Regions from separate parts of the Leuconostoc sp. JNUCC 76 genome, predicted to be linked through region 2. Evidence: riboswitches for the same ligand, from Rfam matches in the RefSeq annotation. Region 2 holds a riboswitch; each other region holds the start of a gene.
The links. A riboswitch is a leader RNA that binds a small molecule or an ion and turns the genes downstream of it on or off. The one in region 2 is predicted to bind lysine.
Positions count from the first base shown of each region.

Region 1: another riboswitch for lysine. It lies ahead of alr (alanine racemase); the one in region 2 lies ahead of lysA (diaminopimelate decarboxylase).
Region 3: another riboswitch for lysine. It lies ahead of JNUCC76_RS09805 (amino acid permease); the one in region 2 lies ahead of lysA (diaminopimelate decarboxylase).

Region 1 covers NZ_CM132206.1:2,045,699-2,049,989, reverse strand. Annotated here, with positions in the region: gene JNUCC76_RS10360 (YhgE/Pip family protein) at 1-720, shown strand, start outside; gene JNUCC76_RS10355 (RrF2 family transcriptional regulator) at 774-1,226, shown strand; gene JNUCC76_RS10350 (NAD(P)H-hydrate epimerase) at 1,313-1,978, opposite strand; lysine riboswitch at 2,104-2,272, shown strand; gene alr (alanine racemase) at 2,370-3,482, shown strand; gene JNUCC76_RS10340 (aspartate-semialdehyde dehydrogenase) at 3,492-4,291, shown strand, end outside.
Region 2 covers NZ_CM132206.1:615,899-620,189, reverse strand. Annotated here, with positions in the region: gene JNUCC76_RS03250 (N-acetyldiaminopimelate deacetylase) at 1-33, opposite strand, end outside; gene dapD (2,3,4,5-tetrahydropyridine-2,6-dicarboxylate N-acetyltransferase) at 33-734, opposite strand; gene lysA (diaminopimelate decarboxylase) at 736-2,028, opposite strand; lysine riboswitch at 2,112-2,280, opposite strand; gene JNUCC76_RS03235 (fructosamine kinase family protein) at 2,367-3,209, opposite strand; gene JNUCC76_RS03230 (XRE family transcriptional regulator) at 3,393-3,938, opposite strand; gene JNUCC76_RS03225 (VTT domain-containing protein) at 3,976-4,291, opposite strand, start outside.
Region 3 covers NZ_CM132206.1:1,942,593-1,946,883, forward strand. Annotated here, with positions in the region: gene JNUCC76_RS09795 (replication-associated recombination protein A) at 1-176, shown strand, start outside; gene JNUCC76_RS09800 (universal stress protein) at 569-1,012, shown strand; gene JNUCC76_RS09805 (amino acid permease) at 1,068-2,507, opposite strand; lysine riboswitch at 2,578-2,745, opposite strand; gene JNUCC76_RS09810 (hypothetical protein) at 2,763-3,191, opposite strand; gene JNUCC76_RS09815 (LCP family protein) at 3,908-4,291, shown strand, end outside.

The DNA.
Region 1 (4,291 bases), 770 kb from region 2:
GGTACTGGCGCAACCACTTTAGCGAATAAATTAGCTGATGGTGCTGTGAAATTGTCAGCTATACACAATAAGAAATCAAATGTGGTAGCATTATCACAGCCGGTCAAACAAAAATCATCTAATTTATCAAAGGTTCCTAACAACGGAACAGGAATGGCGCCATATATGATGTCTGTTGGGCTATTTGTTGGTATGATCACATTTACGACCATATTTGATTTCATGACGGTTTCTAAAAAGCCAAAAAATGGTTTCACATGGTGGGCTAATAAGCAGTTAATTAATGCGCCAGTTTTTATTGGACAAGCATTGATTATGACTGGTTTACTCTTCTTAGTAGATGGTATGGAAGCGCAGCGGCCAGCGATGACATTTGTTGTAGCCTTAGCAGCATCCTTTGGGTTCAACCAGTTTGTTGTCTTGTTTAATGTGCTAATTGGTAAACTAGGGTCAGGGATTATGCTGGTTTTGATGGTATTACAACTGAGTGCTAGTGCGGGATCTTATCCTATTGAGTTGTCAAACAGCTTTTTTGAGGCGATTCATCCATGGATGCCAATGAGTTACTCTGTCCATGCCTTCCGCGAAACAATTTCTATGGGTGGCAGTGTTGTATCAGACTTAACTGTATTGTTGTCATTAGGGGTGATATCAATGGTACTAACATGGTTTGTGTACCAAATGAAATTAAACCATAATCAGTTAACTTTTAAGCATTAATTTAAAAGCAGTCGGCAGACTGCGTACATAAAGAAATGAAGTTGGAAAAATAAATGAAAATGTCTAGTGCAGTTGAACAAAGTTTGGTCGTCTTGGTTATGCTAGCTTTGCAAAAAGATAGCCTACCTATTAAAAGTCATGTTTTAAGTGAACATTTAGAAGTTTCTGAATCATACTTAAAAAAAACAATGCGTAAATTAGTTGTTGCAAATTTAGTAAAAGCGATTGCTAGTAAGGAAGGTGGCTTCAAATTGGCTCGTCATACCAATGATATTACGTTATTGGATGTTTATGAGGCAATCGAAGGAGAAGATAGCTTTATTCATTCTACCCAATTAGCAGATCGCGTGTTTCCTGCCAAAACTGCTGTTGCTGAAGGAACAAAAGAAGTTCTATCTATTGTCTATGAGGCAGAAAAGGATTTTAAGAAACGGTTAAAACGTACATCAATTGCTGATTTGTTATTGTTTGCCAAAGAAGGAGAAGAAATTGTTGATTGGCGATGAAGTTACACATATTGACTAAAAAACAGTTTATTAATGCCTGGTTAGCATTAATAAACTGTTTTTTTTATATTGTGAAGTACTATATTTTATGCAACAGGTAGCGCCTCTTGTAAACTGAATTCAAAATCATCAGGAACAAGCATTCCGACATCTTTTAAAATAACATTCCCAGAAAGATAACAACCATTTTGTTGCGTTAAGCCAACCTTTGTGAAGCCAAAAGTGACTGTAGTGTGAGCTTTAAGAGCGGCTCCACGTATCTCTCCCGTCGTTGCATCAATACCAGTAGGAACATCAACAGCAATAACAGGTTTATCAATGTGGTTGGCCGCTTTAATCATTTTTTGTAAGCCTTCAGGTAGAACGTTGTTCAATCCAACCCCAAATATCGCATCAATAATTAAAGTTGCCTCATTAAAATCACTTTTTTCAGAACGAACTAAGCCATGCTTCTCAATGATTGCCAGTTGCCGTTTTACACTGTCTTTCGCACGGCTAACGTTTCCGACAAATTGTAATGAGACATTTACGCCTTGAGCGTACAAGAGACGAGCAATTGCTACGCCGTCAGCACCATTATTACCAAGACCAGCTAGTACCAATACATGACTTAAATCGAATCTACCGGCACCGATGACATCAAGCACTGCCATTGCGGCCCGTTCAATTAATACATCCTGTGGCATACCAATAGTCTCAATCGTGTAATTATCTATTTGCTGCATTTCTGTAGCTGTAACAAGTCGCGTCATAGTTCCCATCATTTCATAAGTTATTAAACTTATTATACGGTGATTTAGCAGTCTTATCAATCAAACAAGCGTAAAAATATTGAATTTGACAAATAAAAAAAATTAGAATACAATAATAACAATTTAAGAATCATAGAGGTTGCTGCTGACATTAGTCGCTTGCGGAGTGCTTACAGGCACAATGAAACAAGTTAAAGGGGATGTAGCCGAAGCATTGGTGCTGTGACACCAAGTAGCTGGGCCAATCGGTGAAAAATCGTTGGACTGTCGCGTAAGCGGGGTGCTATGTTATAGATTGCAATTAATTGGGATCCATGGCTGCTACTTGTGCGCTGTGGATTTTTTAATAGAGGAGGTATGCATTCATGGATATCTGTGAATGGGCTAACATATGGTAGAGGCAATAACACGTCCAACACGTCTTGAAGTTTCAAAGAGCGCTGTTGAACATAATATAATGACCGTTAAAAATGTATCAGGTGCGGACAAGGTTTTTTTGACCGTTAAGTCGAATGCTTATGGATTTGGTTTGATTCCTATGGCTCAAGCTGCTGTGGCAGGAGGTATTTATGGCTTAGGCGTAGCTGTTCTTGATGAAGCTATTGCACTACGACACGAGCGCATAACCGCACCAATTTTAATTTTAGGTATTTCACAGGTAAAGTATGTTGAACTAATGGCTGTCCAGCATATCATGGCAACTGTTGTTTCATTGGACTGGCTGGAGAAAGCAGAACAGCAGTTAACTGGTGAACAGCGATTACCTGTTACACTAGGTATCGATACTGGCATGGGTAGAATTGGATTTAGAGATCGTGAAACTTTAGCGAAAGCAATACAGTTTGTTTTGGATCATGCTGATAAGTTTGAATATGTTGGACTATCGACGCACTTTGCCGAATCTGATTCATCAGATACCCGGTACTTCCAAAAACAATTAACACGCTGGCATCAATTGACAGATGACTTGCCAAAACCAAAGTATTATCATGTTGCTAATTCGGGTGCTGCAATGTATCATGCACAAGAGGTTCCCCATGAAGTTGTCCGCGTAGGAACGGTGCTTTATGGGATTGAACCCTCTCGTGGTGAACTGGCGGATGGGCGCAACCTGAAGCCCGTCATGGCCCTGCGCAGCGAGGTTAATTTTGTTAAACGCTTACCTGCTGGTGAAGGCATTAGTTATTCACATAAATATACGACAACTCAAAACGAGTGGATAGGCACTGTTCCTATTGGTTATGGGGATGGTTGGCTACGCAAATTAATGGGGTTTAGGGTTATTATTGACGGTCAATACGCTCCTATTGTAGGCCAAGTAGCAATGGATCAGTTAATGATACGTTTGCCTCATGAATATCCAGAAGGTACAACAGTAACCTTTATTGGTCAAGATGGAGACTTAGAGAACACGATAGAGGACGTTGCACAGTTTGCAGGTTTGGCGCCGTGGGAAATCACAACAGGACTACAAGATAGAATACATCGTATTTTAGTAGATTAGGAGAAGATAATGACTAGAGAATATAGTGTTGCCATCCTTGGCGCAACAGGTGCTGTGGGCACACGACTTATTGAACAATTAGAGCAATCAACAATTCCCGTGAAGAACATAAAATTGCTTGCTTCGTCACGTTCAGCAGGTAAAACACTGCAATTTAAGGGTACAGATGTGGTTGTTGAGGAAGCAACTCCAGAAAGTTTTGATGGGGTTGATTTAGTTTTGGCTAGCGGTGGTGGTTCAGTTTCAGCTCGATTTGCACCCGAAGCTGTGAAACGCGGCGCTGTGGTTGTTGATAATTCAAGCCAATGGCGAATGAATGATGATGTCCCGTTAATTGTTCCTGAAGTTAATGAAGCAGATTTGAAACAACACCAAGGAATTATTGCCAACCCTAACTGTTCAACGATTCAAATGGTTGTTGCTCTGGCACCTATTAAAGCCAAGTATGGTTTGACACGTGTTATCGTTTCAACTTATCAAGCTGCTTCTGGTGCGGGACAATCTGCATGGCAAGAGCTAGTTTCAGAAACTGATGCCCACAATGCCGGTAAAGAGATGCATGCTGAGATTTTGCCGGTTAAAAGTGCTAAGCATCATTATCCCTTAGCTTATAATTTACTACCACAAATAGATGTTTTCGAAGAAGACGGTTACACTCATGAGGAATGGAAGATGATTCATGAGACTAAAAAAATTATGTTTGGTGATAAAAATTCTAAAGCAGTCAAAGTAACAGCGACTGCGGTCCGTGTACCTGTTCCTATTGGTCATGGCGAGACCGTTTATTTTGAAACGGATGCCGAATCAGG
Region 2 (4,291 bases):
ATAGGTTTTTAAATCTTCTTCACTAACTGGCATTATAAGCCTCGCAATGCGTCAATTAACGCAGTCTTTTGTTGCGTCTTCGAATCAATCTCCTTAATAACTTTTGCAGGAACACCCGCAACTACTGTATTGGCTGGTACATCCTTTGTGACAATCGCTCCAGCCGCAACTACTGCGCCGTCACCGACCTGTACGCCTTCAATAACGACGGCATTAGCGCCAACTAGAACGTTATTTCCGATGCGAACAGGTTGGGCAGATGCTGGTTCAATCACACCAGCTAATACCGCGCCAGCACCAATATGAGAATTTTCACCAACGATGGCACGGCCGCCAAGTACAGCACCCATATCAATCATTGTGTTAGCACCAATCTCTGCACCAATATTAATCACTGCGCCCAGCATAATCACCGCATTATCACCAATTTCAACTTGATCGCGAATAATGGCACCTGGTTCAATGCGAGCATTAATTTCTTTTTTATCAAGCAAAGGAACGGCAGAGTTACGTGAATCATTTTCAATAAACACATCTTCTGATGGTAGATTCTTAATCAACAATTCAATTTCAGACCAGTCGCCAATCAATTGTCCAAATGACTCATTTCCAAATTGTTGCACAGTATCTGGCACTTCAGTTGCCAATGTACCTTTATATGTAACCTTTACTGGAGTAATTTTTTTTGCATTTGCAATGAAATTAATTAGTTTTTGTGCTTCGTTTTCAGCCATGTTATTTATCTCCTAGAGTATAATCCTGATCTAAACTGATCATGTGTTCAAAAGTTTCACGTTCAACAACGACTTGATGCTGATCATTTTCCACGAAGACAACGGCCGGTCGTGGATTTCGGTTATAATTTGAAGCCATTGCATAGCCATACGCACCTGTTGCAAGCACAGATAAAATGTCACCAGGTTTTGTCGCCGGTAATTCTGCCTGCCAAACCAATACGTCACCAGACTCACAATACTTACCCGCAATTCGCACAATCTCTTCACTTTTAGCATTTGGTTGATTGGCTAAAACCGCTTCATAATTTGCTTGATAAAGTGCTGGACGAATATTATCTCCCATACCACCATCTACAGCCAAGTAATTTCTAATTCCTGGAATATCCTTACGCGATCCAACTGTATATAGAGTTTGTCCGGCTGGTCCGACAATCGAACGACCAGGTTCAATCCATATTTCTGGCATCGCCCAATTGTACCGTGTAGCCTTCTCTTTCAAAACACGGATAATAGCATCAGCAAACTCGCTTTCTGGCAAAGGTTGATCCTCATCAGTATAACGAATACCAAATCCACCGCCAGTATTAATGACCTCTGGTTGCCATCCCCATGAATAAGCAGTGTCTGCTAATAGTGCTGCATTTTTCTCAAATCCAGTCACATCAAATATTTGAGATCCAATGTGCGCATGTAAGCCACGTAAGTGAAGATGGTTATCTTTTATTGCAATATCATAGGCTTGCTTCGCTTGACCCGTTTGTAAATCAAAGCCGAATTTACTATCTTGTTGACCAGTACTAATAAATTCATGAGTATGAGCTGAAATTCCTGGTGAAATACGTAGCAAAATATCTTGAATAACATTTTTTTCCGCCGTAATTTCTGACAGTAGCTGTAACTCCAGAAAATTATCAACAATAATTGTTCCCACACCATTTTCAACGGCCATCACAAGTTCATCATAACTCTTATTATTACCATTAAAACTAAGATGCTGAGTTGGAAAATCAGCTTTAATTGCTGTATATAATTCCCCACCAGACACGACATCAGCGTGAATATTTTCTTGAGCTGCCACTTGATAAATTGCTTTAGTAGCAAAAGCTTTACCAGCATAACTTACAACATATGGGACGTTTTCTTGTTCAAAGATACGTTTAAACGCCCTCATTGTCTTACGAATAAGTGTTACATCGTAAACTGCTAACGGCGTGCCATATGTCTTTGCCAGTTCGATTGTATCAACACCATCAACTGTCAGATGTTGCTTTTCATTTGTTGGATACGTCATCATTTCCCCTTGAATTACACAAAAAAACCCTTTGATAGGTTCGCAAAACGGACTTATCAAAGGGCATTGTTAGCATTTTTGACAGTTTCCATAGCTCACCGCATCTCTGCGACAGTCTAATAGCTCTTAACTATTAGCCCAATCAAGGTTATTTGTAGTTACCCTTGATTTCGGCGATATCCCCTAAGCTTACCATCAATTGCTACAGCAACTCCGGTAAGTGTATTGTCAATCGCGACCTCTATGTGAAATAATTTTTATTCTGTCATTATTATGACTGAATCACTATTGAATGTCAAGGTTTTTCCGTCTAATTCTTTGCTAGCAATCATGTGCTTTTAAAAAGACGTTAATAATTGGTTCATTCGCGGTGCATAAATATCACCAAATCGTGTAAAGTGCATCAATATGTAATAGAACTCATACCATTTTTCACGTTTTTGCCAGTCATCGTCCAATGACCATTCTTGCATATATTGATCATAAAATGACAGGCTAAACCCGGAAAACACTCTTGAAATAGCTAAATCATATTCTCGATCACCGTAGAACACGTTAGGATCAATAAATACAGGTTTACCTTGATCGTTAAACATAAAGTTTCCTGCCCAGAAATCACCATGCAGTAATGATGGTTGAACTGTTTGCGCGTGATTATCATTTAATATCGTTTCACGTAAATTATTATAATGATCACCACGTTGGGTCAGCCAAAAATTATTTTTTTGCGCTTGCGCCATTAGCGGATCCAAGCGTTGTGTCACAAAAAATTCAGCCCAAGAGGATTGCCAAGTATTATTTTTAGGCACAAAATCTACTAAATTATCACTATCAAATCCAAACTTTGGTGCTGTAGCTTGGTGAATTTTAACCAGCGACTTTGCTAATTCTTGTTGTGTCCCATTTCCTTGATTAATCCACGACAATACTAAGTAGGCGTGTCCTTGTAATTGTCCCTGCGCTAAAATGGCTGGCACAGTCACCACTTCCCCCAAAGCCTTTAAACCAGCAACCTCATGATCAAAAAAACTTGCTTGAGCATTTTGTTGAATCTTTAAAAAATAGCGCTTGTTGTTCGAATAGATTGAAAACGCCTCGTTAATGTCACCACCACGTACCTTTTCTAAGTCGTATGGTTTTTCAAGTCCCAAACGAGTAACAAAATCATTGCCTAAATCCATATTATCCTCCAAAATTTATTATCGGAACAAAAAAACACAATTTCCATTACGAAAACTGTGTTTTTGACAAAATAATACCCTTATTATCGACAAATTTATTCAATTGTCCCACAAGTATTAACATCTAATTGTAGTGTATCATAATATTATACAGACGTCACTACTTTGTGTACTTCTCTACTGTTAGCTGATGACTGGTAAATTGGCTGCAATTAAATCGTTAGTTATATCTACAAATCTTTCATCGTTCAAACGTAACAACCGCCAATCGTATTCCCTATCATTATCAAACTCATCAATATATGGTTCAAACTCACCTTCAGTTTGTAAAATAAGATAGCCTGCAAAAGCATCCGAAAATTCGTTTTCACTTTTGACAACACGCACCAATTGATTATTAGAAAAAAATCCGACGGCTAACTGATCATTGTTCCACTGCCCTTCAAAGGCCCACTTTAAAGTAATCCAATCTGAAAGTGTTATTCCTAGATTCAATAGATAATCCACAGATAAACGAATGTGAATTGGATGCTTACTGGATTGGGAGTCGATTCCTTGAGCATCCAATTGAGAAGAGAAGATACCACTTAATGCCTCAAAATCACTCACACTAGGTACTTTTTCTTCGTTTTGCCATGCTTCAACAGTTTCAACTTCAACATCTAGTGCATCAGCAATCTCTAATGTTGAAATTTTAGTTAATTCTTGTAGTTTTTTTAAGTTATTCATAGTTATAATTATACAGAAAAACCGCCATGAATGGCGGTTATTTCGATATTATTTTTTTCTGTTTTTTTGCAATCATCGCTGAACGAACAACACCAATAATCGTTGGCATTAATGTTACCAACGCAATACCCAAAATAATTACAGAAAAATGTGCTTTAACAAATGGAATATTTCCGAACATATAACCAGCACCGGTTGCAATTAAACTCCAAGAAAACGCAGCAATCACACTATTACGTAAGAAGTGCTTGTATGGAAATTGACTGATGCCAGCCACAAACGGTACAAATGTGCGAACAATCGGCATGTATCGCCCAATGATTATTGCCGCAGCACCACGCTTTTCAAAGAAA
Region 3 (4,291 bases), 870 kb from region 2:
GTGTAGATTACACATATCCGCACGACTATGATAATGATTGGGTAGCTCAGCAATACTTACCAGATAAAATGACAAACATTCAGTACTTTCACCCTAAAGGTAATTCGAAAGTTGAACAACAATTATTTGATGTATATCAGACACTAAAATCGCGACAACAAAACGGGCTAAACTAAAAAGTCAAGTCTTTTAGTTAGCGAGTTTTCGCGTTATAATACTATATGAATTCCTCAGATATACGCATTGCTACATCATCAGCTTTTTCCTTACAACTTTTATTTTCGGTTGGGAATTCATGACTTAGAAGATATGCCCTTTCATTCGGTAATCTGACAATCTTGATGAACCATCCACCTCGATAATTTCGAGGAAAATCTGCGTAGCGATTAACGGTATTAATTGAGTGTTCCGGGCTAAGCCCGTGCGTCCACATTCGTGGGCGCTTTTTGTATAAATTAAAACCCGTGTTTAATTAGGTTAAAGAACATACTATTAATTTTATTATGAAAGCGCTATACTAGAGGTGTAGAAGAAGAACACATTGCATATTGCAAGAAGGGATGTTATTATGACAGCAAATTATCATAGGATTTTAGTACCAATGGATGGATCAAAAGAATCTGAAGCTGCATTAACGCGTGCGGTTGAACTGACCTTGGATGCTGGTGATGAAGGCGTCTTGTCAATTTTAAACGTTATCGATACCCGTGCATTTCAAAATGTGGCTAGTTTCGACGATACAATGGTCGAAGCAGTGTCAGATGAAACGCGTAAGAGCTTAGAAAAATATAAAACACAGGCAATTGAAGCTGGTGTTAAAAATGTTGATTATCTAATCGAATATGGTTCACCCAAGTCATTAATCGCTAAAGATGTACCTAACGAAGTCAATGCTGATTTGATTGTTATTGGTGCAACTGGATTAAACGCTGTAGAACGTTTAGTTATTGGTTCTGTTACTGAATTCGTAACGAGATCTGCTAAAGTGGACGTCCTAGTAGTTCGCGGTTAAGTTATTACTCATAAAAAAGACACTACAATGATGCAGTGTCTTTTTTTGTATGCCTTTATTTATATTGTTTTAGATCAACATCTTTTAGAGCAATTAGCTTCGTTTTGTGAGAAACTTTGTACCAAAAATATAAGATTACAAACAAAGGAACTGATAAGTAAGTCACAAATATTTTTTCCCAATTTAGATGGGCAAAACTGTCCGGATCCTGACCAATAATAACACCAATAGAAATTACTAGCGCAAATAGTGGACCAAATGGGAACCACTTAGCCTTGTATTTCAAATCAGACAGACTCTTTCCTTGCGCCACATAAGCTCTTCGGAAGCGATAATGAGAGATAGCAATGCCGACCCAAGCGATGAATCCAGTTAACCCAGAGGCATTGACCAGCCAAGTATAAGCAACTGATCCCCCTTTGGTGTTAGCAATAAATGCTAATAGGCCAATCGCAGTAGTTAATACTAAGGCTGCAACTGGTACCCCTCTACTTGAAAGCTTGGCAAAAATTTTAGGGGCATCGCCTTTACGCGCCATAGCGTACAACATCCGTGTAGAAGCATATGAACCTGAATTTGCTGACGAAACAATTGATGTTAAAATAACTGCATTCATTAAACTAGCCGCAAAAGCAATTCCTGCATTTTTAAATACAATAGTAAATGGTGAGACAGCAATGTTTTGTGTAGAAGAACTCAACAAGCGCGGATCTTTATAGTAAACCAAAGCGGAAATGACAAAAATTGCCAGAATATAAAACAGTAAGATACGCCAAAACACTTGATTTATCGCCTTAGGAACTGACTTATCAGGATCCTTAGCTTCTCCAGCAGTAATACCAATTAACTCAGTTCCTTGAAAAGAAAATCCGGCAACAACGAATACTGACAAAACAGCTTGAGGTCCACCAACAAATCCGTGATTACCGACCGACAAGTTTTTCATGACATTGATGTCAGAATGAATTACACCAAAAATAGTAGCCAGACCAACAACTAGGAAAGCAATGATAGTTATCACCTTAATCATTGATAACCAAAACTCTGCTTCACCAAAAGTACCAACCGAAAAGATATTAATCAAAAAGATAAGTAATAACGCAACTGCGGAAAATATCCATCCAGGTGTATGTGGAAACCAGAACTCAGCTACTAAACCAACAGCAACAATATCAACAGCAAGCGTGATAGCCCAATTGAACCAATAGTTCCAACCCATTGCAAATCCCAATGCGGGATCAACATATTTTCCAGCATAATCAGAAAATGAACCTGATGTTGGTGAATATGTAGCCATTTCCCCCAGTGAGGTCATCAAAAAATAAACCATTACACCAATAGCTAAATAAGCAACAATAGCTCCTAGTGGTCCAGCTTGAGCAACAGTTGCTCCTGATGCTACAAATAATCCCGTTCCTATTGAACCACCTAATGCAATCATCGACACATGTCGCGTTTTCAATCTACGCTGTATGTGTCCATTATGTTCAGACATAATATCTCCTTCTCAAAATAAAAAACCTCTTCACAACAAACGGAAGAGGTTTAAAAAGTCATTATTAATCACTTTTCAAAGCGCACCGCAATTTTGCGACAGTCTAGCAACTATTAATCACTAGCCCAAGAATTATCTTGCCAGATAATTCTTTCGGCAACCTTCCCTTTTACATGATTTCAACATCCTGGCGGACTTCATCATGCGACTCATGTCGGTTGCAACCTCTTTGACACAATCAAAATAATAACACACTTATACGCGCCCGTCAATTTCAAGTACCTTTTGCCAATGTCGCGCCCGTTTATAATATTGTTGTGCACTAAACTGCCACCAAAAATAGCCAAAGGTGATTGCTCCCAACCCACTAGTCAATGCCATATGATGAGACTGAATACGGGCTAGCATAATTGATAACCAAAACAAACCAATGACAATATTGATCATCACTTGAATTTTTCTCGACTTGACCAAATGTGGCATAATAATGACCAACAGCAAGAGCAATTGCAACCACCACACCAACAATAAGTTAGGTATAGTTTCACCTATTTTAGGGCCATCCTGCCAATGAATGCGTAAAATAATTGTAATAACCCATGTCAGCAACATCGCAACAAGTTGTGTAATGGCAAACCACCAGGCAGCAATCTTATAATTTATGAAATAAAGAAATGCTACCATGACCGCTATCAATGGGATGACGACCCAATAATGGGAAAAAAGATTACCTAACCCTAAGTATAGGGGTATTTTCAACGATAAAATATTGTTTACTGCAAAATCTGTAGTCGCGTCCAGAACTTGCATAAATATCATATGAAATCGAACTTGAATACCTAAAAAAACAAAAATAATGCCAAAAGTAATAATTAAAATTTTTCTTAGTTTATCCGGTGGAATTAACATTATTTATAATTGTGATGATACAGATAAGCATATTCAAATTGAACTGACACAAACATAGTTTTATGACGACAATAATACTCAATTGACACCGCTTACTCACATTCTCCCAAATATTAAATTTCTACAAACTCATTTGCTTATAGCTCTTAATAATTGTAGCATTATATGAGATATAATTATAAAAAAAAGCTGATATGGTTAAAATTTAATCTTGACTTTAACTTGGTCCGATATCATTACTATCAGTTGGTTTTTGCCGATATTTTTAGTCGTGCTCTTAAATATCTATCACATGGCAGATGAATTATTGCTAGATGAATAATCTCAAAATATGGTGAGAACAATAGTTACTATTTTTTGATTAATCGTTAGTTTCCAGTCTTTTGCCTTTGTTACCCCAAAAATAGCAGTATATCGATACAACTCGGTAGCTGTCTTTATTATCTTACAAACCGCCATATTTCATTGGCCAAAACAATCGAGAGACCGTTATGAAAAAAAATAAACAAACTGCAGTTAAGTCCAGAATTGCTCGCTATTCAAAAAGTAGTCACAAACTACGAAATATTATCTTACTTGTTGTCGGTCTCTTACTTATCGTGTCGGGCACATTTGCTTGGATGGCTATCCATAATACTAAATCAGCAATTGATAAAACATACAAGAGCAGTGGCGTCACTAAATCCCGAAACGTCTCAAGCGTTGTTCAAAGTGGAAAGCCTTTGTCTATTTTGTTGTTTGGAACGGATACCGGCGAATTAGGACGTACCTACAAAGGACGTACCGATTCAATGATGTTGCTTCTTGTTAACCCCAAGACAAAAAAAACAACAATGATTTCTATTCCTCGTGATGCAATGGTTTCTATTCCGGGA